Regions from separate parts of the Paenibacillus sp. MAH-35 genome, predicted to be linked through region 2. Evidence: riboswitches for the same ligand, from Rfam matches in the RefSeq annotation. Region 2 holds a riboswitch; each other region holds the start of a gene.
The links. Region 2 has a riboswitch for cyclic di-AMP ahead of AC3Y2E_RS22645 (KamA family radical SAM protein). Riboswitches for the same ligand answer to the same signal wherever they lie in the genome.
Positions count from the first base shown of each region.

Region 1: another riboswitch for cyclic di-AMP. It lies ahead of AC3Y2E_RS29785 (hypothetical protein); the one in region 2 lies ahead of AC3Y2E_RS22645 (KamA family radical SAM protein).
Region 3: another riboswitch for cyclic di-AMP. It lies ahead of AC3Y2E_RS30705 (CAP domain-containing protein); the one in region 2 lies ahead of AC3Y2E_RS22645 (KamA family radical SAM protein).

Region 1 covers NZ_JBYUPU010000046.1:37,459-47,619, reverse strand. Annotated here, with positions in the region: gene AC3Y2E_RS29805 (TrkH family potassium uptake protein) at 1-990, shown strand, start outside; gene AC3Y2E_RS29800 (universal stress protein) at 1,125-1,790, opposite strand; gene AC3Y2E_RS29795 (response regulator) at 2,106-2,804, opposite strand; gene AC3Y2E_RS29790 (ATP-binding protein) at 2,836-4,347, opposite strand; cyclic di-AMP (ydaO/yuaA leader) riboswitch at 4,804-4,978, shown strand; gene AC3Y2E_RS29785 (hypothetical protein) at 5,224-5,625, shown strand; gene kdpF (K(+)-transporting ATPase subunit F) at 5,760-5,840, shown strand; gene kdpA (potassium-transporting ATPase subunit KdpA) at 5,874-7,544, shown strand; gene kdpB (potassium-transporting ATPase subunit KdpB) at 7,571-9,598, shown strand; gene kdpC (potassium-transporting ATPase subunit KdpC) at 9,617-10,161, shown strand, end outside.
Region 2 covers NZ_JBYUPU010000025.1:1,116-11,276, forward strand. Annotated here, with positions in the region: gene AC3Y2E_RS22635 (zinc-binding dehydrogenase) at 1-691, shown strand, start outside; gene AC3Y2E_RS22640 (Gfo/Idh/MocA family protein) at 707-1,708, shown strand; gene AC3Y2E_RS22645 (KamA family radical SAM protein) at 1,784-2,959, opposite strand; cyclic di-AMP (ydaO/yuaA leader) riboswitch at 3,238-3,389, opposite strand; gene AC3Y2E_RS22650 (helix-turn-helix transcriptional regulator) at 3,579-4,526, shown strand; gene AC3Y2E_RS22655 (prenyltransferase/squalene oxidase repeat-containing protein) at 4,572-5,456, shown strand; gene AC3Y2E_RS22660 (GNAT family N-acetyltransferase) at 5,752-6,264, shown strand; gene AC3Y2E_RS22665 (hypothetical protein) at 6,443-7,351, opposite strand; gene AC3Y2E_RS22670 (sulfatase family protein) at 8,613-10,016, opposite strand; gene AC3Y2E_RS22675 (helix-turn-helix domain-containing protein) at 10,053-10,161, opposite strand, start outside.
Region 3 covers NZ_JBYUPU010000050.1:36,098-46,258, reverse strand. Annotated here, with positions in the region: gene AC3Y2E_RS30740 (DUF2621 domain-containing protein) at 293-721, opposite strand; gene AC3Y2E_RS30735 (deoxyribonuclease IV) at 831-1,958, shown strand; gene purU (formyltetrahydrofolate deformylase) at 2,118-3,017, shown strand; gene glnH (glutamine ABC transporter substrate-binding protein GlnH) at 3,836-4,675, shown strand; gene AC3Y2E_RS30720 (amino acid ABC transporter permease) at 4,751-5,470, shown strand; gene AC3Y2E_RS30715 (amino acid ABC transporter ATP-binding protein) at 5,418-6,143, shown strand; gene AC3Y2E_RS30710 (hypothetical protein) at 6,368-7,450, shown strand; cyclic di-AMP (ydaO/yuaA leader) riboswitch at 7,700-7,838, shown strand; gene AC3Y2E_RS30705 (CAP domain-containing protein) at 7,847-8,527, shown strand; gene tkt (transketolase) at 8,904-10,161, shown strand, end outside.

The DNA.
Region 1 (10,161 bases), on a different contig from region 2:
CTGTCTACGCAGGGAGTCGTGAAGCTGTCGCTTGGTATTTTTGCGGCAGCTGTTGTTATTGAAGCGTTCGGTGCCATTATTTTAACGATTCGCTGGATGGGCGACATGGACTTTATAACCGCGCTTTATTACGGTATCTTTCACTCCGTTTCATCTTTCAATAATGCGGGATTTGGCTTGTGGTCAGATAGTTTGAGCCGATATGTAGGAGATCCGCTGATTAATATCGTAATTCCGTTGTTATTCATCATGGGCGGCCTGGGGTTTACCGTCATTCTTGATCTTTGGAAAAATCGGAGCTGGCGCAAATTGTCACTTCACTCCAAAATCGTGTTATCCACTTCTGCGATTTTATGTGCGGGAGGCTTTCTTGTAATCACAACCATTGAATCATTTAATCCTGACACGTTCGGTGCATTGACAGGATCAGAAAAAATGTGGGCAGGATTTTTTCAGGGGGTAGTGACGAGAACGGCAGGATTTAACACCATCGATATCGCATCGATGATGACGGCTTCTCAATTTTTTATGATTTTTCTGATGTTCATTGGGGCTTCCTCCGGATCAACCGGGGGAGGGATCAAGACAACTACCTTTGTCGTTCTGCTGCTCACGTTAATCAGCATTGTGACAGGGAAGCGGGATGTTCAAATCATGCATCGAAGAATTCCGCAATCGATTATTATGCGTGCCTTAGCTGTCATGGTGATATCAGTTGGCGTAGTCATCGCGGCCACCTTTCTGCTTACGTTAACCGAACATAGCCTGCAGAAGGATTTTATGGAAGTTCTGTTTGAAGTCACATCGGCCTTCGGCACAGTGGGCTTATCCATGGGATTGACACCGGAGCTTTCCGCGCTCGGCAAGCTGATCATCATCCTGACCATGTTTATCGGCAGGCTCGGGCCATTGACGCTGGCATTTGCTTTGTCGCAAAAGCAAAGTCGGGAGAAATTCCGTTATCTTGAGGAGAAGGTGCTTATTGGCTAGAGAGATCCCCTTTTTCGGGGAGCCTCTCTCCCAAGCATGGAGCTCCGGGTCAACGGGCCCGGAAGTCCGCGAGAATGATAAATCGTTCAGGCAGGTTAGCCCGTAATGGTAAGGTCAAAAAAGCTCTCACCTTGTTAAGGTGAGGGCTTTGTATCGATAGTAGATGCGATACCATCACAAATAAGATATTTCATTCCGCCATCAACTGCCTTAAAAACGCCAGTGTTGAAGTCTGTATGAACACTTCGGTAAAAGACGCCTTCGATCTTGCCAGGAACAAGGGAATTCAATCGCAGTAATAAGCGGTTCCCGTCTCTTACAAGATAGGCTTTAACCCCTGCTTCATAGTCTTCGTCTTGTTTTTGCCTCTCGCGCCGTACAGATACGATATGAATATCTACACCTTCGATGAAATGGAGAAGCTGATTAATAATGGAACCTTTCGTAATCTCTTCCCATTTGGTTTGAGCCGACTGCCCGATAATAATTTGTGTGATACGCTTTTCGTTTGCAATGTCTGCAATAACTTCTGCGACATTTCGGGAATCACTCTTTTCCACAATCAGTTCTGCTTGTAATGTTACGGCCATGGAGCTCCAATAAGCCATGTTTTTCTCCCGCGCCTCACTATACCGGTTATCATGAATCGGATCTACCGTAAGCAAGGTAAGCGGTGCTTGTAAAGCGGTAGCCAGCTTCCAGCCGCGGCGAATTAATAACTCTGAGCTTGGTCCGTAATACAGACAAACGAGTATTTTTTCTTCAGTTTCGGTTATCTTGGAGTCAGATGTTGTGATCATTTTACGTGTCCCCTGTCGATAAAATATTCGCAATAACGAGCAGAAGCTCGCATCAGGTTGCTTAAAATGGATGATGAAAACCAGAATGAAACAAAAAGAAGCCGGAAGGAAGAGGGAACTTTCCGCGAATGAAATACATGATTTAGTTGTTGATGGACATAATACGTTATTTCTATTGCAAAGTAAATCGCCAAAACAGACTGAATATCAATCCGTTTTTGCCCAGAAAGTATGAACCGGGTCCTATTTTAATGCGGTGACGTTCATTTTTGATATTGTACTTGCAGTGTTCTTCACATCCGTGAATGTGAGCGGTCATTCAGCAGCGAGAAAGCGATATCCAACGCCGGGTTCTGTTACAATGTACTTGGGTTCCGCGGGATTGTCTTCAAGCTTCTTCCTCAAGTGCCCGATGTATATGCGTAAATAATGCCGATTGGAATCATCGTGCTCGTTCCAGACTTGCTTCAGCAATTGGCTTTTTGTAATGACTCTCCCTGCATGGATAGCCAGAATTTTCAACAAATCAAATTCCGTCGGAGATAGCTTGACTGGTTCTCCCTTTAATTCCACACTTCTTTGCGCAATATTGATCGTTAGTTCCCTATGGTGCAGAACCGGCTCTTCTTGAGCCCTGGCTGAGTGTCGCAGCGCTACGCGAATCCGCGCCACTAGCTCTCCCATTCCGAAAGGTTTGGTCACATAATCGTCGGCCCCATTATCCAGCGCAAAGATTTTATCCGCTTCCCTGTCAATGGCAGTGAGGACGATTACTGGCAAATCGGACCGTTCCCGAATACCCCTCAGTACATCCAGGCCGGATAGATCCGGCAATCCCAAGTCGAGTATCACGAGATCCGGAGCGGCGAGAGAAACTTGCTCCAGTCCCTCTTCTCCGGTTGACGCTTCGTATACGTTGTATTTATGGGCTTGCAGCGTCACCTTGAGCAACTTCCGTATTTGAGTGTCGTCTTCCACAACAAGTACTCGAACATGATGTTCATGGTTTGACATACGTCTCGCCCTCCTATTGCTCGCTAGCCTATTAGTTATCTTGGACAAGCGGAAGCGATATTGTGATGATGGCTCCTTTAGGTGCGTTAGGCTGGGCGGAGATGGTTCCTCCATGAAGTTCGGCGATCCCTTTGCTGATGGCCAGCCCCAAGCCCGTTCCCGTGAGGTGCCCGGTTTGTTCGGAACGATAAAATTTTTCGAAAATGCGCTCCAACTCGTCTTCCTTAAGCCCGACACCTTCATCGGCAACAGTTAGTTCGACGAATTCACTGCCTGCCTTGACAGACAGGATGATCTCGCTGTAATCGGGGCTATATTTGATCGCATTGCTGATCACATTGATCAGCATTTGCTCAAGCAGAGCTTCATCGCCAAGAACGATGGGGATTTCATCGGGCAGGGCAAGGCGGATCGTGCGATGCTCCTGGTAGCCTTTCAACTGCATGAAGGTAGAGCCGATGATTTCCTCCAATTCGCACTCATCTTTCCGTAAGGTAAGCATGCCGCCTTCGAGCCGGGCCATACCCAGCAAATTCAAAACCAACCGATTCATACGAAGCGCGCCATCGCGAATGGTCACAAGAAGTTCCATTCGTTCCTCGGCGGTAAACAGTTTCTCGCCATCGATCAGCCCGGTTGCCGAACCGATAATGGCTGCGAGCGGTGTACGAAGCTCGTGCGAGACGGAGTTCAATATGGCGATGCGAAGCCGCTCGGATTCGGCAGTCAGATGGGCCAGCTTTGCCTCTTCCTCGAACTTGACACGTGCGACTGCACTGGCCGCCAACCCGCCAACCGCTTCAAATAACAAGGCTTGTTCCGGTAAGGTTTCGCTTCGCTCGTGCTTGGAAATAAGAACCATAACTCCGAATCTTTGTTCCTCAATCTGAAGCGGGATAAAATGCCCGATGAGTCCTCCGGTATGTGAAATTCTTTTTTCCAATGACGTACCTTCTTTGTAGACGCGTTTAGCAAGCGCAAGCTCGGCTTGTTCCTGTACATGATGGGAAAATGGGCTGGAACGACGGGCGAGCGTAAGCTCATTGTTGTTTTCAGCCAGATAGATCGTTACGTCCATTTTCAGGATTTCAGATAGCTGTCGGGAAAAACGGTCCAGCAATGACGGCATATCGACGGCAGAGCTAATCTGTTTACTGAGCGCATAAAGCGTGGCGGTTTGCTTCTCTTTTTGCTTGGAGTAGAGCACCTGCTGTTTGAGCCGGGCTGCCAAGCTGGCGGTTAATACCGCAACTGCTATATAAACGGCAAAGGAAATCAAATACCTAAGATCCGCGACGGTAAAACTGAGCACCGGCGGTACAAAAAAGAAATCAAAGGACAATACGCCCAGGAAAGCGGCGAAGAAAGCCGGACGCAGTCCCCAAACTACCGCATTAAGAAGCACCGGAAGCAAGTAGATCAGCGAAATATTGGCCAAATCAAAGGCGAGCCCGAAAGGTTGTATTAGGATCGTCATTCCCGCAATTAGCAGCGCGGTAGTGATGTAAGGACGCAAATCGTGCTTGGTATGAAAAAAGGGCATGGCTGAACCTCCTGCTGCGCTTATGACTAAAACTGAGACTGTCGATTCATTATGAACAACCAAGTGGAAAGTGAAAAGATTGCCTTCTGGCGAGTTTTGTTCGGAATCCCAAACCTTAAATTCCATTTAAATAAAGGGATTCCGGACAACCTGTCTGAGCAGAAGAAGGCAACTTTTCACTTGGAACGGCCAGATAACACTTCTACACATTTAATCGACAGTCTCAAACTCACCATTAGCGTACTGTAAATACTGCGCAAAAGAAATGGTTCCAGGGGGTAAAAGTTCCGTAAAAATGATGGAAAAGATCGAAAAACGGCGTGTGAAGGAGGGAGATGAAGGAAATAGAGGCCAGGGAATCAGATCGAGATGTAGAGAAGAAAATGAAACCAATTTACCTCGCGGCTCGCTTTACAATTATTTGCATGGGGAGTAACATTCGGTTCATGAATTCAATGATTCACTGTGCTGAATTGCCTTTCAGGCAAACGGGGGAACCAATCACGGAAGCTTGTGTGAGAGCGAGCATCCGTACGGGGTGAATCCTGCCGCCGGAATATGACCCGGTTGCAGGTAGGGCGACTCTCACCGCCCGAATCCGTCAGCTAACCTCGTAAGCAAGAGCAACTCTTTGGAAAATAGCGTTGCTTATGGAGAGAGGATGATGAAGCTTGTGATCGTAACTTCCGACCACAGGGCTTAGGCCTCCTGTGGTTTTTTTGTAATTAACTAACTACGCAAGCGACATAAGAGAGGCAACATTTATTATAACTAGACACGGGTTTACTCGCTTTGCCTTGGAAGTTGAGGAAGAGCAATCTCAATTCGTTAGCTTCTTTTTTGTTGCCTCCCCGTGTAGGGATAGGAGGGACACACGTGAACGATCAAGACGATTATCTTCTCGTTTCAGCGCCTACCGAAGCCGGTCTAGCATTTCTGCGGGTGCTGGCGGCAAAGGGATCGCATTATGCTGCATTAACCTACAATAAAGCGGAGAAGCAAGCTCTGGAGGAAATGGGAGTAGAGGACATTCTTATGGTGGATACAAAAGACAGTCGTTCACTACTGGTCCCCGAGCTGCCGATCGGTAAGGTTTACTTGTTTGAACAAAGCTTGGATTTGTGCTGCAGGTATATTCAAATATGCCGTTCCTGGACGGCAAAGCCGATTTATGTCATCACACAGGGGAATAATGCCCGGCTCATCTACAAAGGGCTTGGTGCGAAGTACGTAATTTTATCACAAGGGACGGACTTGTCCTTTCTGTTAAGCGAGTAAACGTAAAGCCTGTAAAGGAGACGTGAAAGTATGTTGGATATCGGAATGATTGCACTGGTTGCTATACTGGCTGCAGCCATGATAGGCCTCGCTGCTTGGGCAGGCAAGGTTGTCGAGGAAGGGCGTGAAGAAGCATGATGTGGGCGCTCGGTATCGTCGTGATCCTGTTGTTTGTTTATTTGGTTTACGCTCTGGTTAAGCCGGAAAAGTTCTAAAAAACGCCTGTTCTCAGGAAGGAGTATTGTGATATGGCTGGAATCCTTGCCGTTGTTGTTACATTGCTGCTGGTGCTGCTGCTGGCCCGGCCCACAGGGCTATATATGGCCCGAGCTTTTGAATATAACCGGACGGGACTGGACCGGTTTTACAGTCCATTGGAGAAATGGATTTATGCCATCGGAGGCATTCGTCAAGAGAATCAGACATGGCGAAAATATGCTGCCACATTAGTCGTCAGCAATACCGTCATGATTTTGCTCGTATATCTCGTGTTTCGGACACAGGCGTTTTTGCCGCTGAATCCGGCTGGCATTGCCAATATGGACCCGAGCCTAGCCTTTAATACGGCAATCAGCTTTATGACAAATACCAATTTGCAGCACTACAGCGGGGAGAGCGGATTATCGTACTTGTCGCAAATGATTGCGATCGTCTTTATGATGTTTACGGCTCCGGCTACCGCGCTTGCAGCGGTGTTCGCTTTTATGCGCGGGCTGGCAGGAAAACCGTTAGGCAATTTTTTCGTCGATATGACTCGTGCTATTACACGGGTATTGCTGCCGATTGCTTTTGTTACGGCCCTTATTTTTGTTGCGCTAGGCGTTCCACAAACGCTTGAACCGGCGGCGGTCGCTCAAACGATTCAAGGCGGTGAACAAACGATTGCCAGAGGCCCGATGGGTTCGTTCTTGTCCATTAAGGAGCTCGGGAATAACGGCGGGGGATTTATGGGCGTCAACTCGGCTCACCCGTTTGAAAACCCTAATGCAATTAGTAATTTGATTCAGATCCTGCTAATGATGTTACTTACGACATCCCTACCTTTTGCATACGGCAAGATGGTCGGGAATGCCAAGCAGGGACGGGTACTGTTTGTTTCTATGGCAATGCTCTTTATCGTTTTGCTGAGCGTTTCGCTAACGGCTGAACATGCTGGCAATCCGGCTCTGAATGCAATCGGCATTCAGCATGAACAAGGCAGTATGGAGGGCAAGGAGGTTCGCTTCGGAGTTGCACTATCTTCCTTATATTCAGTCGTAACAACGGCATCCGAGACGGGGGCGGTCAATGCGATGCATGATACGCTGACGCCAATCGCCGGGTTGATCACCATCGCCAACATGATGTTGAATACGACTTTTGGCGGCGTAGGAGCCGGCTTTATGAACGTACTGATGTATGCGATGATCGGCGTGTTTCTCTCCGGTCTGATGGTTGGGCGTACACCGGAATTTTTGGGCAAAAAAATCGAAGGCAAGGAAATGAAGCTGATTGCCGTCACGATGCTGGTTTCGCCTGTTCTCATTCTGGTTCCAACGGCAATTGCGCTGTTCAGCTATCCCGATACGCTGTCCAATCCGGGCTTTCACGGCCTGACGCAAGCGATGTACGAGTATACCTCGTCTGCTGCGAACAACGGTTCCGGATTCGAAGGGCTAGGTGACAATACATTGTTCTGGAACACGACAACCGGAGTCGTTATGTTTTTAGGCAGATATTTCTCCATTGTCGCTTTGCTTGCTGTAGCCGGGTCGCTTGCTGCCAAGAAGACGGTGCCGGAAACGACAGGCACCTTTAGGACGGACACGGGATTGTTCGCGATTGTATTTTTGGCTGCTGTGCTGATCGTTGGAGCGTTAACGTTCTTCCCAAGTCTCGTACTCGGCCCAATTGCAGAACAGTTGACATTGAAACCATAAGTTTGATTGTAATGGAGGTTCTCACGATGCAAACTAAAACATCCGGACTTAGCGGGTCGATTATCCGGAATGCTGTCAAGGAAGCGTTCATGAAGCTGGACCCTAGAGTCATGTTCCGTAATCCGATCCTGTTTGTAGTGGAGATAGGATTTAGCATCACATTATTTCTATGCTTTTTTCCCGGAGCGTTCCAAGGCTCGACACCGGCTTGGTTCAATATAGTGGTTGCCGCCATTTTGCTGGTGACGTTGTTGTTCGCGAACTTTGCGGAGGCATTGGCTGAAGGAAGAGGCAAGGCGCAAGCGGATTCGTTAAAGCGGACAAAAAAAGACATTGTTGCAAACAAATTGGTCGGCGGAGAGATCAAGCAGGTGGCTTCAACCGATCTTCGTAAAGGAGATATTGTCGTCATAACACAAGGAGAAATGATTCCGGGGGACGGCGAGGTTGTCGAAGGGCTCGCGTCGGTCGACGAATCAGCGATTACGGGAGAATCCGCGCCTGTCATTAAGGAAGCTGGCGGCGATTTTAGTTCTGTCACAGGCGGAACGCACGTCATCAGCGACCAGATCAAAGTAAGGATCACCAGCGATCCGGGAGAATCGTTTCTGGATCGGATGATTTCACTTGTCGAAGGGGCTAAACGGCAAAAAACGCCGAATGAAATTGCCCTGAATACGGTTCTGATCAGTTTGACCCTGATTTTCCTGATTGTCGTGGTGACACTGCCGTTTTTCGGGGACTACCTCAACATTGAAATTGATGTTCCCGTCCTGATTGCCCTGCTTGTTTGCCTTATCCCAACCACAATCGGAGGGTTATTGTCTGCGATCGGAATAGCGGGAATGGATCGGGTGACCCGGTATAACGTAATTGCCATGTCGGGGAAAGCTGTGGAAGCTGCGGGGGATATTAATACAATCATTCTGGACAAAACGGGTACGATCACATATGGCAACCGGATGGCGAGTGAATTTATCCCGGTTGGCGGCGCCAAACCGATTGAACTAGGCGAGTGGGCGGCGATTGGTTCAATGAAGGATGAGACGCCGGAAGGGCGTTCCGTGCTGGACTTGATGAAAAAGCTGGAACTCGGGTATAACGGATCAGTAGCTGCCGGTGGAGAGTTCATCGAATTCAAAGCGGAAACACGAATGAGTGGGATCGATTTGTCGGATGGCCGAAAAGTGCGCAAAGGGGCCGTCGACGCGATTAAAAAATGGGTAGCTGCCCAGAACGGGATCATACCGACCGATTTGGATGTGGCAGCTGATAGAGTAGCTTCTGCCGGGGGCACGCCGCTGGCCGTCGCAGTCGATAACCGAATTTACGGCGTCATCTATTTAAAAGATACGGTCAAGCCCGGGATGCGTGAACGTTTTGACCAAATGCGCCAAATGGGCATTAAAACGGTGATGTGTACAGGCGATAACCCGCTTACTGCCGCTACCATCGCGAGGGAGGCGGGCGTTGATGACTTTATCGCAGAGAGCAAGCCGGAAGATAAAATTGCCGTGATTCGGCGAGAGCAGGCAGAAGGTAAACTGGTGGCTATGACGGGTGACGGCACAAACGATGCGCCTGCATTGGCGCAGGCGGATGTGGGAATTGCGATGAATAGCGGTACGGTAGCGGCCAAGGAAGCGGCGAATATGGTGGATCTAGACTCCGACCCGTCCAAAATTATTGAAGTTGTAGCGATAGGAAAGCAGCTTCTGATGACCCGCGGCGCCCTGACGACGTTCAGCATCGCCAATGATATTGCCAAATACTTTGCCATCCTGCCTGCCATGTTTATGCTCGCCATTCCGGAGATGAATGCTCTGAATGTCATGCAGTTGGGATCGCCGATGTCGGCTATTTTATCTGCGCTTGTCTTTAATGCGATTATTATCCCGCTATTAATTCCGCTTGCGATGAAGGGAGTGGCGTATAAAGCAGTCAGTTCGGCGCAACTGCTAAAACGCAATTTGTTGATTTATGGCTTAGGCGGTGTCCTTGTTCCCTTCGCTGGAATCAAACTCATCGATCTTGTTATCCATATGTGGGTATGAAGAAAGGAATGACCTAAGATGAAATTATTGACATCCAGTCTACGAACCAGCTTGCTATTCATGTTATTATGCGGACTCGGCTATAACCTTGCAGTTACCGGAATCGCACAGATCGTGTTCCCCGAACAAGCTGAGGGGAGCTTGATTCAAGACGAAAAAGGAAATGTTATTGGCTCGAGGCTGATTGGACAGTTGTTTTCCGAACCTGAGTTTTTCCATAGCCGTATCTCCAGCATCGATTATCAGGCGGACGGATCGGGATCGCCGAACTATGCGCCGTCACATCCTGCATTGTTGGAGAGAATAACGAAATCCTTAGAAGAATGGAAGATCAATAATCCCGAAGTTCCTGTCAGCGGCCTTCCGATTGATCTGATTACCAACTCCGCCTCCGGCTTGGACCCCGATATCAGCCCGGAGGCGGCACGTGCACAAATTCCGCGGATCAGTCACTTGACCGGTATTGAACAGCAACATTTGGAAAGACTTGTGCAAGAACAAACGAGCCATCGGACGTTTGATTTCTTGGGCGAACCTGCGGTAAATGTATTGCAGCTCAATAT
Region 2 (10,161 bases):
CATCCACCGGCCGGGAGGCTTCGCAGAATGGGCGATCGTACCGGTCGATACATTAACTGAAGTTCCGGCGGCGATGAGTTCCCGGCGCGCCGCCCTGGCCGAGCCGCTTGCCTGCTCGCTGCGGGCGACCCGAAGGGCGATGGAGCGGCATCCTTTTGCGAATGTAATCGTCTTCGGCGCCGGAGGGATCGGGCTGTTGTGCGCGAAGACGGCGGCTTTGCTGGGCGCTTTCAAAGTGATGGTCGTCGATACGAATCCGGACCGGCTGGCGATGTGCCGCAGTATCGGCATAACGGATACGGCCCATGTACGCGAGGACAATTTGGAAGAGCGGGTGCAGGCAGCTTTCGGAGGGCGGGGTACGGACGTCGTCATCGACGCCGCGGGATTTCAGCCGACCCGGGAAGCGGCCGTCAGACTGCTTAATCCGGGCGGGACGCTAATGAATATCGGCCTGGGCATCGACGATACGGTGCTGCCGATCAACTATACGATCCGTTCCGAGATCGAGCTGCTCGGATCGTTCTGCTACACGCGGCAAGATTTCAAAGACGCGGTCCAGCTGCTGGTTTCCGGGAAAATTACAGAGGACGGCTGGACGGAGGAACGCCCGCTAGCGGAAGGGGCGTCCGCTTTCGCAGATCTGGTCGCGGGCAAGGTGACGAAAGGGAAAATCATTTTGCGGCCGTAAGGGGAGGGCTGGATCGTGGCAAGTACAGTCAGAGTCGGCATTATCGGGTTAGGAAACTGGGGGGAGTGCCATCTCGAGGCGTTTCATGCGCTTCCGCACGCGGAAGTGGCGGCCGTCGCCGATCCGAGACCGGATCGTCTGGACGTGGCGAAGATCAAGTACGGTGTATCGTCGTGTTATACCGATTACAACAAGCTTCTTGAGCGGGACGATATCGATCTCGTCAGCGTGGTGACAACGGAGCACCTGCATCTCGATCCGGTCGTGAAGGCGCTTTGCTCCGGCAAGCACGTGCTGGTGGAGAAGCCGGTGTCCACCCGGCTTAGCGAAGCTGCCGAGATGCACCGGGTCGCGCTGGAGCAGGGGCGCTACGTGATGCCGGGCCATCTGCTGCGGTTCGACCCGCGTTATGCGGACATCCGGCGGGCGATCGCGGACGGGGAGATCGGCCGGCCGGTTAGCATGTATATGAAGCGGGCCCGGGAGCAGCATTTATTCGCTACCTACAGCCGGACGCACACCGTCTACGAACTCATGATCCACGATATCGATCTGGCGGTCTGGTACGCGCAGAGCCGGGTCCGGACCGTCCGGGCATACGGCAGATCGCCCTCCGGATCGGAAACTCCGGAGGTGCTGTGGGCGTGCCTCGAATTCGAGAACGGGATTCTCGCCTTTTTGCACAGCAACTGGATGACGCCGGATCGGGCGGGCATCGCGATCGCCGACCAGATCGAAGTGATCGGCAGCGGCGGAACCGCGTCTTTCGAAACGTCCAACTCCGGCTTGCAGCTGTGGAACGAGACCGGGCGAACGACGCCGGATACGAATATCCATATCAAGACGCTCCACAAGCAGACGGCCGGTTCGCTCCGCGAGCAGCTCCTTTATTTGTGCGACTGTTTGGGAAGAGGAGAAGCGCCGGACTACGTGTCGTTCGAGGATGCGATTCACGGGGTCGAAATTGCCGATGCGATCGTGAAGTCGGCGGCGGGCGGCGGCGAGATTCGGTTGTAGCTTCGGGAGCCTGAAATAACATAGCCAAAAGCCGTCCGGTCATTGTGCAAGCCGGACGGCTTTTCTGCTGGCGTTTTATCTGCTTCGGGCCACTCTGGCTACTGGCATGTCGGGCAGCTCGTTAACAGAGACCACTTCGTTCGTTTTCTTCTTAGGCTTCTTCCAGAACTTCTCGTTGCCCGGCAAATCGTCGAACCAGGCGGCGTCTTTCGGACAGTCGAGCACCATAAATTTGCCGTAATTATCGTCGCGGGACTGGTGATATTTCAAATACGCCTTGCCGTCTTCGACCGCGAGTATTTCGATTTTGCCGGACGTATGGCTCATCGACAGGCGGACACGCTTGCCGAGACCGGACGTTCTGGCCTTCGCCTGCTCCACGATCCGGTACGCTTCCTCAAGCGAAAGCACGAAATCGCGATTTCCCGCCACCGGCCGGTTAATAAAGAAATAATACGGGGTGACGCCTGCCCACGACAGCCGGTCGAGCAGTTCGCCGAGTACGGCCGGATCGTCGTTGATGCCTTTGAGCACCGGCGTCTGGTTGACGACGATCGCTCCCGCCTCGTGCAAAGCCTGGAAGCCGCGCTTCGCCTCCGGCGTTATTTCGCGGGGGTGATTGATGTGGGCCATGACATAGATGCGCTTGTCGGCCGTGGAGTAAGTACGAATCGTCTCCAGCAGCTCCTCGTCCTCGTAGATCCGCATCGGATTAAAGACGGGGATTTTCGAGCCGAGACGGATAATTTTCACATGCTCCATCTCCCGCAGCCGCTCCAGGATCATTCGCAGCTTCGCGGTAGCAAGGATCAGGCTGTCGCCGCCCGTAAGCAGCACGTTATTGATTTCGGGATGTTTGGCGATATAAGCGAGGCCGGGCTCGACGTCGGACATCGCTTCCTTGACGTCGTTGCGGAACAGCCGCTTGCGGAAGCAATAACGGCAATACGCGCCGCATACTTCGGATACGATCAGGAGAGCCGTTGTCCGGTACTTGTGCTGGCAGCCGGGCACGACATAGTTCGTATCTTCATCGGAGGCGTCCCAGCGCCCGTATTCGGCGAGCTCGCCTTCGTTCGGGATGACCAGTTTTTTGATGGGATCACGGGGATCTTCCCAATTGATGAGGTTCAAATAATAATCGTTGACGCGGAACACGAATTTCTCGGTAATTTGCTTCAGTCTTTTTCTTTCCGTCTCCGGTATGTTTGCAATTTTATCGATATCTGTAATGTACTTTGGCTGTGCCATGCACATTCCTCCCGTTTTTCTAATTTTCGATCTACCCGGCATGCTAGTCAGATCTTAGGGACCGTGTGCTTGCGATTCCTCCCTTCTGTGCTACTATCGTCCAATCCATTCGTAATTCGCCGTTCCGGTCAGCAGAAGATGATGATTGAGGTCAAGGGTGTAAACAAGAAAAGACCCCGGGCGAAAAGGGATTGTCTCCCAACAACGCTCGACAGGGTCTTATACCAATAGAAAAAGACCCTGTATCCCAGGGTCATGTGTGCAGAATGAACATACAGAATGACCCCATCTACTGCTGACGAGGTTAGCTGACGGACTCGGGAAAGATGGTTCCCTACGCGGTCCCGATGAACGGACCGGACGATTCGCCCCTAAAGAATGGTTCCCCCGCTTTCCGATTGGAGAATCGGAAATTAAGCGTACTGTTATTGTATTGAATGAAGGACGTCAAGTCAACCTTTTTATCAAAATATCCCTTTTTTTAACAACAAAAAAATCGGGGCTGCGCGAATTTGAAACAAATACTCTCATTTTCCCGGAAAGCCGGGTACAATTAGTGACATCCATGCTGTCACCATTATACGGATATAATGGGGGAGTAAGAAACGGGGGAGAGGCGTTGAAGAGAGCAGACCGGCTGATGGCGATCCTGATCGCCCTGCAGCAAAGACCGGAGACGGCCCAGTCGCTGGCCGACAAGTTCGAAGTTTCGAAAAGGACCGTTTTGCGGGATATGCAGTCGTTGTCGGAGATCGGCATCCCGCTGTATTCGATGACAGGACCGTCCGGAGGATTCCGGATGATGGAAGGCTTCCGGCTGCCGCCGCTGCAGCTCGATTCCCGGGAAGCGCTGACCGTCTTGTTTGCGCTCCGGGCGATGACGAATATAACGGACACCCCGTTTAACCAGGCCAGATGGACGGTCCTCGACAAAATCCGGTCGGTCCTGCCGGAGGAAACGCTGAAGCAAATCGAGCCGCTGCTCGACAGGATGGAGCTCGAAGTGCCCGTCCGCAAAACGAAAACGCCCCACTTATCCGCCTTGCTCGAGCATACGGCCAAATCCCGGTGGGTTCATGTGCTGTACCGGTCGGAAAACCATCACCGGCGGCTCCGCCTGTATCCCCGCAAAATTTATACGGCGCATGGGTTCTGGTACTGTGAGGCGTTCTCCCCTCTGCATAAGGAAGTACGCAACTTCCGTGTCGACCGGATCGAGGAGCTGGAGGCGATCGACCAGCCGGATGAGGCGTTAAGCGAACAGCTTCTGAGGGTGGAAGACGAGGAAGCGCCGGCCAAACCTGTTGTGCGCATCGCCGCCAAGCTGACCTACCGCGGTGCGCTGCTGGCCGAGCAGGACTACCATATCGGAGAGCATGTCAAGCAAATAGCCGATGACGAGTGGACGGTGGAATTCGATTGTCCCGCCTCCGAGTGGGATTGGGCGGTTCGTTTTTTCTTTACATTGGGCATGCAGGCAGACGTGCTGGAGCCGGACGAGCTTCGCGCCGGGATTCGCGAGATGGCCGGGCAATTATACGAACGGTATACGCCGGATTCGGAGTGAAACTCGCCGTAATCAGATTTATTTTCGAAGGAGGCCAATCCAGTTATGACTAACCATTCCATTATGGACAAAGCCGGATCGTTCCTGTACAGCTATGCGCGGCTGCTGGACCGGAAACGGTACGAGTATCATTTCGAAGGAGGAACGAAGGAGGCGGTCATTCAGGCGCTTCGTGGTTATCAAAATGCCGATGGAGGGTTCGGCAACGCGCTGGAGCCGGATATTCGCGATCCGCACAGCCAGCCGGTCCCGACCGAGATGGCGCTGCTTGTGATGGAGGAGATCGATTGCTTCGATCCGGCGATGATGGAAGGGATCGCCGGGTATTTGCGGACGATTACGCTAGAGAACGGTGGGCTGCCGCTCATACGAAGCAGCGTCCATGGTTACGCCCATACGCCGTGGTGGTCGACAGAGGACGACCGCTGTCCTTCGATAAACCCGACAGGCACGGTCATCGGCCTGCTGTACAAGTATTACGGGGACCAGGCGGTCGTGCGGGAGCAGTGGTTCGAGGAGAATGTACGCTATATATGGAGCTATATGGAGTCGAACGAACCGTCGGGCTTTCATGACGGCACGCATTGGATTCAGTTTCTCCAGCATACCCCGGATACCGGAAGGGCGGCCGCCTACTGGCGTAAAGTCGATGAATGGTTGGGCGCTCCCGGCGTCATCGAGAAAGACCCACACGCTTCGGGATATGTGCATAAAGTGCTGGATTGGGCGCCTCAACGGGAAAGTTATGCCGGCAAATTCGTATCCGGGGAAGACAAGCAGATTCATTTGAAGGCGCTCGCCGAACAACAGCAGGAGGACGGAGGATGGCCGATCAGCTGGCAACCGCCGAGCATCGCTGCGGAGCAGGAATGGCGTGGGTTTGTGACTGTGGAACGGCTGAAGACACTCAAGTCTTACGGGGTGTTGTAAGAAGCGGCAGGCTGCCGGAGAAGTAACGGAAGATGGGCGTATATAGCGTTAAGACCGAGGGGACCGGGAGGCTCTCTCGGTTTTCGTGTCTGGGAAAGAAGCACGGATTCTCCGGTCGGGCATACCGATCTCCTTCAGCTTGCAGCGGGTTTCTCCGGTCCATATTGCTGGTGAAAGGCGCGATCGCGACGGCAGGGGCGTTTCTATGCGTGCGATAATCCTTGAAGATTGGACTGACAGCTGTGGCGGATTATACTAAGACCATGCAGTGCAAACTTCCAATGGAGGTGATAGGATGCAAATGGACGTGACAATCGTACCGCTTCATTCGGTCCGTTCCAGGATAAACGAGCTCGCCGAGCTGTTAATTCGTGTCGTGGAGGATGGGGCATCGGTCGGCTTTATGCCGCCGCTTTCGGCTGAGGAGGCGACCCGGTACTGGGAGGGCGTGCCCGGCCCGGATGTGGTCTTGTATGCGGCACTGGCCGGCGGCCGGGTCGCAGGCAGCGTGCAACTGCACGTATGTACGAAGCCGAACGGCTCGCACCGGGCGGAGATCGCCAAGCTGATGACGCACCCCGATTACCGCAGGCATGGAATCGGCAGACGGCTGATGCTTCAGGCTGAAGCGAAAGCCGCCGAATTAGGCAGGACGTTGCTCGTGCTCGACACGAGGGAAGGGGACCCGTCCAACCGGCTTTACAGCTCGATCGGCTATACGAGGGCCGGAAGGATTCCCGGGTATGCCAGATCGGCAGACGGCGAGCTTCATGCTACAGTGTATTATTATAAAAACCTTGGAGAATAGCCGGTGAAAGGGAAAGGCGGCGATGAAGGAGCCTTCCTCGCGAACATGGCCTTGCCACCGGAATGTGAAGGAAGGAAAGCGTCGATGAATTAGCCAAAAAGCCTTCGGCTCCCGCGCTCCGGGCGGGTCTTAAGGCTTCTTTCGTTGTAACGGGAGCTGCCGGCTTGCCGGAGATCTGTCAACGCTTGGAGCCGCTGTACAGCAGCTTCTTAACATCCTGAACGATATGCTCGGTGATTTGCCGCTGAATCCAGAGATCGTCATCGATATTGCCGTGTGTTGCCGGTACCGGTACCTCTCCGATGCCCGGGCACTCGACGGTCGCGGGCGTGCCGTCCCAGCTGCGCATATAACGGACGAGCATATTTTGCGCGCCGGGAACGTCCTGATAGCCGCAGGACAGACCGTTTTCGACGGGAAAACAAGGGATCATGCCGAAGCCGGTGCACGGATTGCCGCTCGTCACTCCGTTGTGCTGATACCAGTTCTTGATCATGTGAGCTTTGGGGATATCGGCGGCGTTCATCGTGTTGCCCGGGCCGAACACCGGGTCGATCAGACCGATATAATTAGGAATTTTCGCCGTAACCCGGGACAGCCGGCAAGCCGCCCAGCCGCCGTACGAATGGCCGATGATGGCCAAATAGCTGGGTTTGCGGCTTCTTTCCTCGATTTCGTTGTTCAAATCCCAGATCCACGGAGCGCCCAGCGGGTTGCCGTCTTCGTTCTGGTTCCAGCTTCTCCGGAAGACGTTGCGGGCCGGGACGCCGAGTGGGGACAGCCGGATGTATAACGTATCGCGCAGCTTGGATATTCCGGGGCTGTTCATCCCGCTGCGCCCGTTGATGCAGATGACGACGATGTCACCCGCCTTTCCGGCACGGACCGCGCGTTGGTCGCCGTCTGTTCCTTGATCGGAGCCGGACGCTGCTACTGCCGGAGCTTCCTTCCCGACGGCTGACGCGAAACCCGAAAGGGGACTGGCGGGGAGGCCGGGATGAACGTTAGCGGCATAATCGGGAAGAAACGGCCGGGGCGCAGTATGGCTGTACCTCCAACCGCCCCATCTAGGATCGTAATAGTACATCGCGTTCCCTCCCCCGAAGTGTGCTAAACTAGGATATTCACCCAGCCGGAAAAGGTTCCTTGAGGAGCGGCGGGAAGCGGATCAAACGACTGTATCGAAATCGTTCACTACCAAACTAACAATGGGTTTTAAAGAGAAAGGAGAGGGTCTACTGGAAGCGAAGGTTTGTCTCGTGGCGATCGAGGGGCGTCGCAGGACGAATCGATCTGCCTATTAATTAGCGATTGGGGAATGAAGGTCTGCGGACTGAAAGGGGGAGGTTGTCCCCGAAGCCTCTCTTTCTTCGCAGCGAGGGCAGATCATTCAATGACATGTACAAAATAAAAAAAAGCACTGTCGTTTAGACAACTGCTTCTTTCGGGTCCTGGCTCTTGTCTTTGGCGTTGTCTTCGGTTACTTCGTCCGGCTGGTCGAAGGGAACCCGGTCTTCTTCGTAGTACATTTCCGCAGCACCTCCTTTCATCGTTTCTATTAGTATACAAGCCGACTATTATCGCATCGTTAACGGAATGTTACGCTATAGTAAATTGTATGGATGGGATAGCCGCTTATCCACGAAATTCGTGCTGGCTAAATCCTAAGAGTCTCTGGCGAGGCTGTCGATTCATTATGGACAACCAAGTGGAAAGGGAAAAGATTACCTTCTGGCGAGTTTTGTCTGGAATCCCCTACCTTACAATCCTTATTCAATCAAGGGATTCAGGACAACCTGTTTGAGTAGAAGAAGGTAACTTTTCACTTGGAACGGCCTGCGAACACTTCTACACAATGAATCGACAGCCTCTCTGGCACCCTTTATTTTCGGCGGAATGGGATGACAGCGTCAAATAAAGGCGGTTTGCACCCCTTATTTCAACCAACCGATGGCGACTGCACCCCATTCGCGGATTTTAACAGCTTCCAACCGCTCTTATTCCGTGTCGAGGCGGGTTTTCGGACAAAATAAAGGGTGCAAACCGCTCTTACTCTCTACTATTCCCTCTTATTCCCTCTTATTCGCCCCCCTCTTAAAATGAAACCTATGCCACGTTGCCACAATGAATGATCTTACGTAAGCGGCGACATTTCTTAGAAAAGAGTGTTTTGTTTTGCCGTTTTACCATTGTACCGTTTTGCCATTTACTATTATATTGTTTTAATGTTTTACTGTTTTGGTTTTGCTGTTTTGATGTTTTGGTGTTTTAACGCTTTAATGTTTTGCAAAATAAACATTCTTAACCGCAAAAAAACAGGAGCGACTCCACGAATCGCTCCCAGCTCTCTATAGCTTGCTGCCGCCCAGCAGCTGCCGGCGCATCCATTCGTTGGCGACGAGCGCGTCGCCGTCCGCGTCCAGCGTCTCGTAAAGTCTGCGCCGCAGACCGGCGACGAGGCCAGCCAGCTCCGGCTCGCCGATCCGGTTCGTCAGCTCGGCCGGATCGGCCGTCAGCTCATACAATTCGTCCGTATCGGTCGGATTCCAGATGTATTTCCATTCCTTCGTCCGGATCATCCGCTGCGTATACAGCCCGAACTGCTGCCCGTTATACGAGGCCACGACGGCATCCCGCCAATCCGGGTCGTCCAGTCCGCCGCTCACCAGTTTGGCCCAGGAACGGCCCTGCAGGTGATCCGGATCGTCCGGCTGCAATCCGAGCAGGTCGAGCAGCGTCGGGGCGAGATCCAGCAAATTGTAGACGAGCCCGCCACACGCCGTTCCTTCCTTCACGACGCCGGGGTACCGGACGATCAGCGGGACGTGCACGACATCATCGTACAAAATATAATGTTTGTCCATCATCCGGTGCGAGCCGCACATATCGCCATGATCGGCGGTAAAAAGGACGAGGGTGTCATCGGCGGCGCCAAGCCGGTCCAGTGTCTGCAGCACGCGCCCGACCGCTTCGTCCAACTGGCTGATGATGCCGTAATACCGGGCGACGACGGGAGCCCAGTCGTTCCAGGTAAAGTTCTCGATCCCCCAGTTCAGCAGCTGCTGCTTCTGGATATACGGCTTCCCCACGAACGTCTCTGCGAAACCGTCCCACTGCGGAACCGTGTCCGGATCGTACATCGTGGCGAAATGTCCGGAAGGGCGGCAGGGCAGATGCGGCTCCGGGAAATGAAGCGCCATATGCCACGGCTTCCCGGAATTGTGCAGCAGCTCGAGCTGCTCCTCGGCACGCGCCGCGAGCCAATGGGTGCGCGAATGTTCGAGCGGAATCGGACTCGCCTCGCCGAAAAATCCGTTCGAGAACTTCACGTCCGGATAGCGCTGCTTGACGAACCGGGCGTATTCGGCTTCGCCGGTATACGAACCGTAACCGAAAGCGGTGGCGTCCAAGGTCGGATGAACGCCCCATTTGCCCAGAAAAGCGGACACGTAGCCGCTGCTTTCGAGCGTTCGTGCCCAGCTGTACCCGTCCGGCTGGAGCGAGGCGACGGGCAGGGCCCCGTTAAAGTTCCATAATGCCCCGAACGTTTCGGCCCTTCGCCCGTTCATCAGCGATTGCCTGGCCGGTCCGCATACCGGAATATGCGAATAAGCGCCCGAAAATACGGCGCCTTGAGAAGCTAGCAGATCAAGATTCGGCGTGCAGACCGGATATTTGCCGCTGGAGCCGATACAATCGTAGCGGAGCTGGTCCGCGGTAATCAGCAGAACATTCGGACGTCTTTTCCCCATAACGGATCGTGAAGGTCTCCTTTCCCAAGTCGGGAATCAACGCACTTCGCGCTGCAGCCGGCGCAGTTCCAGCCCTTGGCGGTACCGGCTCGGCGGGCAGCCGACATGTCGGAGGAACAGGCGGCTGAAGAACGAAGGGTCGTCA
Region 3 (10,161 bases), on a different contig from region 2:
AACTCCGTTGCTGCCTTGGTACTTAATAAAAGTGACTTTCTTAAGCTGAAAAACAACCATATATCGAAAAAAATAAATATGTATCGATTTGTTGGATATCTTGGGACTCTGCTCTATTTAGTAGATTCGGATAAGCTAGTTTGTGACCTCAGCCAGACTGATTCTCTACAATAAGTCCTAACTATCTGAAAAAAACAAAAAACCTCCTTAACCAGACACATAGTCGGAAAGGAGGTTTCGTGTTTAATAAGATATTGCCACGAGAAGCGGAGGGCAGGACGATCTGCGCCATCTACTGCAACAGGTGCCGGTACGGCGAATAATCGATGCCGTTTTTCTCCAAAAACGAAATCAAACTCTTATGGTCCCGCTTCGGGGTCGCGAGGATGTAGCCTTCGATGCAGTGCTCTTCCGTTACTTCGCTAGCGCCTTTCTCCAGAGCGACTTGGCCGATGCGGGCTGCGATCGAATGGCGGGCGATGTCGCGGAACGGGCCGGGCACCGGGGAGACCAGCTTTTCCAGGAACGATTTGGAATCGTCCGTCCACAGGTGGCGGGATGATTCGACGTAATGGTTCTGCCAGTCCAGCTTGGACTTGCCGTCGGCTTTGGGCAATACTTTCATAAATTTACGAAACATGAAAAATCCGCCTACCGACATGAAAAGCAGCAGCACAAATCCCCAAAATATGAGAAACAGCATGAAATTATCCGAAGGCATTGTTCATTCTCCTTGAAGAACTGGTGTTATTGGAATTATACCCTATTCGTAGATTTATTTGAAGTTTCTTAGTACAATAGGGAAAGCAAATGCAAAGGAGTCGAAGAAGATGTTGAAAATCGGATCTCATGTTTCTTTTTCCGACAAAGGGCTGTTGAACGCGGCGCAAGAGGCCGAATCTTATGGTTCCAGCACGTTCATGATCTATACCGGGGCTCCGCAAAATACTAGACGCAAACCGATCGAGGAGCAATATATTGAAGAAGGCAAGGCGCTTATGGAGAAAAACGGCATCGGCGAAATTATCGTCCACGCGCCTTATATTATTAATTTGGGTTCTTACAAAGAAGATACGTTTGAGCTCGCGGTCCGCTTCCTGCAGGACGAGATTCGCCGTACCGATTATTTGGGCGTGCGCAATATCGTGCTTCATCCGGGCGCGTATACGGACAAAGATGCGGAGTACGGCATCGCCCGTATCGCCGAAGGCCTGAACGCAGTGCTCAGCGGCACGAAAGACACGAACGTTAACATTGCGCTGGAGACGATGGCGGGCAAAGGCTCGGAGATCGGGCGCTCGTTCGAAGAGCTTGCGCAAATTATGGATAAAGTTGAAGACAACAGCCGACTGACCGTTTGCCTGGACACCTGCCACGTTCATGATGCAGGTTACGACATTGTGGACGATTTTGACGGCGTTTTGAATCATTTCGACAAAACCGTCGGCCTTGACCGTCTGGCCGTCATCCACCTGAACGACAGCAAAAACGTCCGGGGAGCCGGCAAAGACCGCCATGCACCGGTAGGCGCAGGCCTGATCGGCTATAAAGCGATGAATTACATCGTGCACCACGACAGCCTGCAGCATCTGCCGATGATTCTCGAGACGCCGTGGATCGGCAAAGAGGACAAAACCGTCCGTCCGATGTACGAAGCGGAAATCGCGCTGCTTCGCGGCGATTTGAACGGGCGTTTCGGAGCCGAGTTCCTCGATCATCTCGAGCGTTTGCACCATTATTTCGGCAAGCAGGAAGTCAACCACCGCGACTTTGTCGTGTCGACCTGGGATGTGCTCAAAAACGACGCGAAAGCGAAAAAAGCCGACCCGCGCGAGCCGATGGAACGTCTGTACGATATGGTGCTTGAGAGCAAGCTGTTCCCGGATTTGAGCGAGGAGCAGATCAATCACCGCATTACTGTCTGGCTGGCCGGCAAGGAAATACTGGCAGCCGTCTAAGAGAGGTCCGCTTGCGGCAAATGCGACGGACGACGGACGGAAGCGGCGGACAAGCGGCAGGATCGAATGTCCGTCTACCACTACTACCTACGGGTCTGACCGACCGGCGAAAATGCGTCGGACAGGCTCCTATGTTACGAGAGGAACGAGAGAAGGCAGATGAGTCCCTTAGTTACACCACCGAACCGGCAGCGTTCCGACCGCCATCAAGACCGGGCGCGGATGCTCATATCTTGTCCCGACCGCCCGGGTATTGTGGCGGCGGTATCGCAGTTTTTGGCCAAACACGGCGCGAACATCGTCCAGTCGGACCAATATACGATGGACCCGGAAGGCGGCATGTTTTTCATCCGGATCGAGTTTGACCTCCCGCAGCTTGAAGTGAATCTGGAGAAGCTTAAACAGGATTTCGCGGGGACGACGGCAGCCGAATTCTCGATGAAGTGGCGAGTTACGCAAGCCGGCCGCAAGCAAAGCATCGCCGTGTTCGTATCGAAGGAGGACCATTGCCTGCTCGAGCTGTTATGGCAATGGAAATCCGGGGACCTGTATGCGGATATTGCGATGGTCGTCAGCAATCACCCGGATATGCGCGACACGGTCGAATCGTTCGGCATTCCGTACCACCATATCCCGGTTACGGCCGATACGAAAAAGGAAGCGGAAGCGAAGCAGTTGGAAGTGACGCAGGGCGTCGATGCGATCGTGCTGGCACGATATATGCAGATCATCTCGCCTTCGTTTATCGAGCATTACCCGAACCGGATCATCAACATCCACCATTCGTTTCTGCCGGCGTTCGTCGGCGGCAAGCCTTATGCCCAAGCGTATGAGCGCGGTGTGAAAATTATCGGCGCGACTGCGCATTACGTGACTGAAGAGCTGGACGGAGGCCCGATTATCGAGCAGGACGTGCAGCGGGTCAGCCATCGAGACAATGTGGAGGCGCTCAAGCGGATCGGCCGGCATATCGAGCGGATCGTGCTGGCGCGGGCGGTGTCGTGGCATGTGGAAGACCGTATTTTGACTCACCAGAACAAAACCGTCGTCTTTAATTGACGACGAATATAGACAACCCGCCTGATGCCGGTTATGGCAGCAAGCGGGTTGTTTTTTATGAGCAAAGTTCCAAGGAAGCTGAATCCTTACTGCTGGTCTTCTGGCAAGAAAAGCTACCTTTTACGCTTAATGGACATGAATGCAGCTTAGAACGGCAAAACGGGACGCGGAGGCAGCTAACGGACATAATGAACGCTTACAACTGCATAATTAGCGAAATCGTGGAAAAATCGCACGATAGGTGTACGGATGACCGTTACAGCGAAAAAAGGCTGAAATGGGGCGGATAAGAGGCTCTGATGTCCATTACAGAAATTGGACTGTTTCGTCTCTGTGACATCCTGTGCGGCAACTCTCTCCCTCAATAACAGAAGCTTCAAGCAGCGAATCAATGCAGCCGCTGCTCTTGAAACGTCCACTCCACTGCGACGCAAATTTTTTTTATACTTTCCAAGTAAACGTGCAAATTCCGCTGAGGGGACCTAAGCGGGCATATAGACGGCTCAGCAAGGATGAACACTAATTACCCTGCCGATGCTGGAAAACGCTTCCGTATCCTCTAGTATCCTATAAGAGTTGCTTATAAAATTGGCCGATTTTAGCCGTGAAAATGAGCTGAGACCCGGTCCGCTGAACGATTGGCGAGGAATGTTCTGTTTGAAAACCGATATAGATGGTTAAAGAGTTAAGTGCCTATTGGAAGAGAAACACGGTAATCCGGACTGTATGATAACCGTCTCTTCAAGGCTGTCTCTTATTTATAAATAAAATTTATAATTAGGAGCGGTAACACATTCATTTTCAAAGGGAGGATGCAGATGAAAGCGATCAGAACGAACGGGAGATGGAGTCTGGCGGTAGTCCTTGTACTGCTCACGATCATGTTGGCCGCGTGCGGGGGGACGGGCGGGACTACACCCGCAGGAGGAGACCCGGATCAACCCGGCGCTGCCGCACCGGAAGGCAAGAAGCTGGTCGTCGGGACCGATACGAGTTTTGTGCCGTTTGAATTCCGCAATGAGCAGACGGGGAAATACGAAGGATTCGATATTGATTTATGGGCGGCCATCGCCAAGGAACTGAAACTGGAGTACGAGCTGAAGCCGATGGATTTCAACGGGCTGATTCCGGCGTTGCAGTCGGGAAGCATCGATGCCGCTCTGGCCGGCATGACGATTAAGGAGGAGCGGAAGCAGCAGGTCGATTTCGCTTTGCCGTACTACGATGCGGGGCTGCTCGTACTTGTCCGATCGGATGAAACCGAGATTAAGGGTGTCGGCGACTTGAAAGGGAAGGTGGTCGCGAGCAAATCCGGTACAACCAGCTACGACTACGCGAAGGCCATTGAAGGAGTGAAGGAGGTCAAGCCTTTCCCGAATATAGATGGCGCTTACATGGAATTGATCAATAAGGGTGTTGATGCCGTTGTGTTTGATTCCCCGAACATTTTGTATTTTGCAAAGGTGAAGGGGGCAGGCAAAGTAAAGCCGGTGGGCGAGCTGCTTGAGGGGCAGCAATACGGGATCGCTTTCCCGAAAGGAAGCGCTCTCGTAAAACGGGTTGATGAGGCGCTGCAAACGTTGTTTAAAAATGGTACCTACGAGACGCTTTACGAAAAGTGGTTCGGTCAGAAACCTGCCAAAATGCCGGGCTCGTAAATAGATGCGAAGTGCGGAACCAGCGCTTAAGATTGTCAGCCTTCGCATCACGGTCGGAGGAAAGGGGGAAAAGACTTGCAGTTCAACTGGAGCGGTGCGGCCCAATCGTTGCCGTTTTTGCTGGAAGGGTTAAAAATTACGCTGCTCATTGCCGTGTTTGGCCTTATCTTCGGGTTTATGGTCGGATTGATTGCCGGACTGGGGAGAACGTCCCGTAATAAAGCGATATACGGTCTTGCTACGGTTTATGTGGAGATGATCCGGGGCACGCCGATTCTCGTTCAGGCGTTATGGCTGTACTTCGGACTTAATCAGGTGCTTGTACAAACGGTAGGATGGCGGATCCCCGGTGATATTGCCGGCATTATCGTAATCGCCATTAATGCGGGGGCTTACATAGCGGAAATTGTAAGAGGCTCCATTCAATCGGTCGAGAAGGGACAAGAAGAGGCGGGACGGTCGCTTGGTTTAACCCGCTTTCAGACGTTCGTTCATATCATCTACCCCCAAGCGTTTAAACGAATGATCCCGCCGCTCGGCAATCAGTTTATTATCAGCCTGAAGGATACGTCCCTGCTGTCCGTTATTTCGGTCGGGGAGCTGATGCGCAACGGTCAGGAGGTCGTGGCCAGCAGCTTTAACGCGCTGGAGATTTATACGATGGTGGCCGCGATGTATTTGCTGCTGACCTTGACGCTGTCCTTTCTGCTGAAGCGGATCGAAAGGAGGCTCGACGTCCATCATGATAGAAGTCCAAAATCTGCACAAGTCGTTCGGCCAGCTCGAGGTGCTTAAAGGAATCGATTGCCGGATCGAGGAGCGGGAAGTAGTGTGCATCATCGGGCCGTCAGGATCGGGGAAAAGTACGTTTCTCCGATGTCTGAACTTGCTGGAGAGCGTAACGAGCGGCCAGGTGATTGTAGACGGCCACGATCTGACCGATCCGGGCACGGATATCAATCAGGTGCGGGAAGAAGTCGGCATGGTTTTTCAACGGTTTAATCTGTTTCCTCATTTAACGGTAATGGATAACATAACGCTGGCCCCGAGGAAGGTGAGGAAGAAGTCCAAGGAGGAGGCCCGCCAATCGGCGCTGGTCTTGCTCGATAAAGTCGGGCTTCGCGAGAAAGCGGATGTGTATCCCGGCAAGCTGTCAGGCGGGCAAATGCAGCGTGTGGCGATCGCCCGTGCGCTTGCGATGAACCCAAAGGTGATGCTGTTCGACGAGCCGACCTCAGCGCTCGATCCCGAGCTCGTAGGCGAGGTGCTGGCCGTCATGAAGGATTTGGCCGCGGAAGGCATGACGATGGCAGTCGTCACCCACGAGATGGGTTTTGCCAAAGAAGCCGGCGATCGTGTCTTGTTTATGGATCAGGGGATTATTATGGAGGAAGGCGAGCCAAGCCGCTTGTTCGAGGACCCGCAAAACGAGCGGACCCGCGAATTTCTTAGCAAGGTGATTTCGTAGTTTAATTAGCAAAAACGGATGACCCCGGATCTTTGTTGAACGGGGTTATTCGTGTTGTTAATGGTTAAAGGACTTAATATGTAACCAAAGGGATCTCTGGATAGGTGGTGAGATAAGAGAAAGAGGATTTGTTCTTTTCCATTTAGAAGGAAATGAAAGGAAAATGTGGAATATAATTTGGATAAAGGAGTGTAGATTATTTGCTTTGGAGGGAAAACGATAAGATGAAACGTATAGTTACTGCCATCGTTCTGTTATTCCAGCTTATTTGGCTGTCGGCTGTAGGGGCAGAACCGTCTATCATTCGCAATTCCGATTCTGATAATTGGGATAAACCTGCTGCCGTTTCGTTTGAGGCGTTCAAAACCAGTACGGATGTGTTCGCCGCAGCCGCCCGATTCGAGTGGACGGACCGGCAGCTCTCTTCTATTAAGCATGAGCATTATATCCGTTTTCCTGCATTTGAGTTTCGATCGGATCGGCCCGACGAGTTGGAGCCTCAAGCGATTTTCACGAACGTTCCGGCAGCAAAATTCGAGAGGGTTCCGGAGAATAGTTCGGAAGGTTATCGGATCAAAGCGACGATTTGGGATCCGGAGCAGCTTCGTGCGGACACACCTTATTTTGTCCGAACATTTTGGAAACGATCGGGGAACGATGAGACGCACCAGGTGACGATAGAATCGCTGCAAAGATTCGCCCAGCCGAATGGCTCTGTAAATGATTTGCCAGACACTAGCGATAAAATATCGAGCGTATCCTGGAACAATTCGCAGGAGGTACAGTGGCCCACTGAACGGTACACATCAGAAGATCCGGTCATTCGGTACTATGGACCGCAGAAGAAACCGACAGCAGCCAAAATCAAGAGCGATGCCGCTTATATAAACTCCAAAGAAGCGCTCAAACAATACAGAAACAACGCGAACTCAAAATCGGATACTATACCGGAACAGTATGCCCAGTTTGCAATTACATTTGACCGTAAAGATGTAAGTAATATGATTGAACGTTTAATTACAGATTATGGAATAGAAATCACCCAAATATACGCAACAGCGGTTGGGTATGATGATAAGCTATATACAATAAGTTGGTTTGGTTCCGACTATAAAAATCCGCCTGAGTTCGGATCTGAGGTGCGCTTTAAATCATTCTATATCACCGAGCTGGAAGGTTATGCTCACGGAAGCGACCTATTAGAGATACAAGATTTTTTAGACAACGGCATCATCGAATGGACGGATAAGCGGGGTTATAATCCAACCGGAATCAAAACCTGGCTCGAACGCTTTGGGAGAAATTAGTAATTAAACCTTCATTTTGTAACGAAACACAACCTTCGATCTTCGCTAACAATGCGGATATAGGAGGTTGTGATTTTTTTGCCTAGCATTTTAGAATGAAGTGCAGGGTCCCCAAAAAAGTACCTATCAATTAACGGTGCAGACCGCTTGGAAAACATTATGCAATGAACACATGTATATCCCGTGTTAAGATGAGAAAACCGCATGGAGGACGGCTGGTCGGCAAGACGGTCGGAGCTTTTCATGAGGAATACGGACAGGCCGAAGCTTCATTGTGAAGCGCGGGGGAACCCAGATCCACCGGGGTGAAGCCAACGTTTGTTGGCCGGGTGATTGCTCTTTGACCCGAATCCGTCAGCTAACCTCGCAGGCCGCAAAAAGGAGAGGATGGTTTACATGCGTTTCAAAAAGACAGTAATGGCCGGGGTACTTGCACTCAGCGTAGTTGCCGGAACAAGTTCCGCTTTCGCCGCAACTTCGTACACGGTGAATCATAGCGACACGATGTGGAAAATATCGCAGCGTTACGGGGTCAGCCTGCAGTCGCTCATCCAGGCGAACCCGCACGTGGCGAATCCGAATATAGTATGGCCGGGGATGAAGCTCGTTATCCCGGGGACAGGTTCGTGGTACGGAGGCGGGAATGGCAGCGGGGACGGAAACGGCGGCGGAACAGGACAAGGCACCGGTTCCGGAGCGGATACTTCGACTCCGTATGCCGACCAAGTAGTGACCCTGGTCAACCAGGAACGCGCCAAAGCGGGATTGAAGCCGCTCGCGAACGATCCGGCACTGACGGCGATGGCGATGGACAAAGCGAAAGATATGTACAACAACAACTATTTTGATCACAACTCGCCGACTTACGGTTCGCCGTTCGATATGATGCGTTCTTACGGAATCCGTTACACATATGCCGGCGAAAATATCGCCAAAGGCCAGCGCAATCCGCAGGAAGTGATGAACGCCTGGATGAACAGCCCGGGTCACCGTCAAAATATTATGAGCCCGAACTTCACGAAGATCGGCGTCGCGTATTATAACGGCGAATGGGTGCAGGAGTTTATTGCGAACTAATACAAGGTCATTTTCTATTGGGAATGTACAATGTTTTGGCAGTATGCCCTCACAGACAGCGCATGAACCAGTCATCGTTTTGTTACAATAAGAAACAGCCGGCGTTCCTTTGAAGGACGGAAGAAGCGTCGTGTTTACAAAATTAAAAAAACGTCAATTCCCCCGGAAGTTACGGACATGCCTGCAGGAGCTGTCCTTTCATCCGGGGGAGTTTTGTAAATCGACACCGCATTTTGCCTTGGTTCTGTGGCAAACAAGCAAATCAAGTGGTACAATAATGCAAGCGACTGAAAGTGTCCGCTGGACGAAGAAGGGGGTTCGCGCAGGGTAGACACCCGGCACGCGGCGAATACCGATTTTTGGGAGGAATGGAACGATGACGTCTCAAACGAAATCGATTGATCAATTGGCGATCGATACGATCCGCACGCTGTCTATTGATGCGGTGCAAAAAGCGAATTCGGGGCACCCCGGCATGCCGATGGGAGCAGCTCCGATGGGATACGCGCTCTACGCTAACCTGATGAAACATAATCCGGCCAATCCGGAATGGATCGACCGCGACCGTTTTGTTCTGTCGGCAGGGCACGGCTCGATGCTGCTTTACAGCCTGCTTCATCTAAGCGGCTACGATTTGTCTATGGAAGATTTGCAAAATTTCCGTCAATGGGGCAGCAAGACGCCGGGTCATCCGGAGTACGGCCACACGGCGGGCGTAGACGCAACGACCGGTCCGCTCGGACAAGGGTTTGCAAGCGCCGTCGGTATGGCGATGGCTGAAGCTCATATGGCGGCTACTTATAACCGTGACGATATGAACATTATCGATCACTATACATATGTTATTTGCGGCGACGGAGACCTGATGGAGGGGATCTCCAGCGAAGCGGCTTCGCTTGCCGGCCATCTGCAGCTCGGCAAAATGATCGTCCTGTACGATTCGAACGATATATCGCTGGACGGCGAGCTGAACTTGTCGTTCTCCGAAAATGCAAAAGCCCGCTTCGAAGGCTACAACTGGCACTATGTCCGCGTCGAGGACGGCAACGATCTGGCCGCGATCAATGCGGCTGTAAGGGAAGCGCAGCAGGACCCGCGTCCTTCGCTGATTGAAGTGAAAACTGTAATCGGCTACGGAAGCCCGAACAAAGCCGGTAAAGGCGGTCATGTGGGACCTCACGGATCACCGCTCGGCGTAGACGAGGTCGCGCTCACCAAGAAAGCTTACGAGTGGCCGGAAGATCAACATTTCCACGTCCCTTCGGAAGTTGCTGCGCATTTTGCCCGTCTGAAATCGCAAGGCGAGCAGGCAGAGCTGGCTTGGAACGAGCTATTCGCCAAATACGAGAAGGCGTATCCGGAACTGGCCAAGCAATTTAAGGCAGCCGTAGCCGGCGAGCTTCCGGAAGGCTGGGATGCCGATCTTCCGACCTACAGCCCGGCGGATAAAGGGATCGGTACTCGTAACGCTTCCGGTAACGCAATCAACGCGTTCGCGTCCAAAATTCCGTCGTTCATCGGCGGCTCGGCCGACCTGGAATCTTCGACAATGACGCATATGAAAGGCCTCGGCCAGATGACCCGCAACGATTACAGCGGCCGCAACGTTTACTTCGGCGTACGCGAGTTCGCCA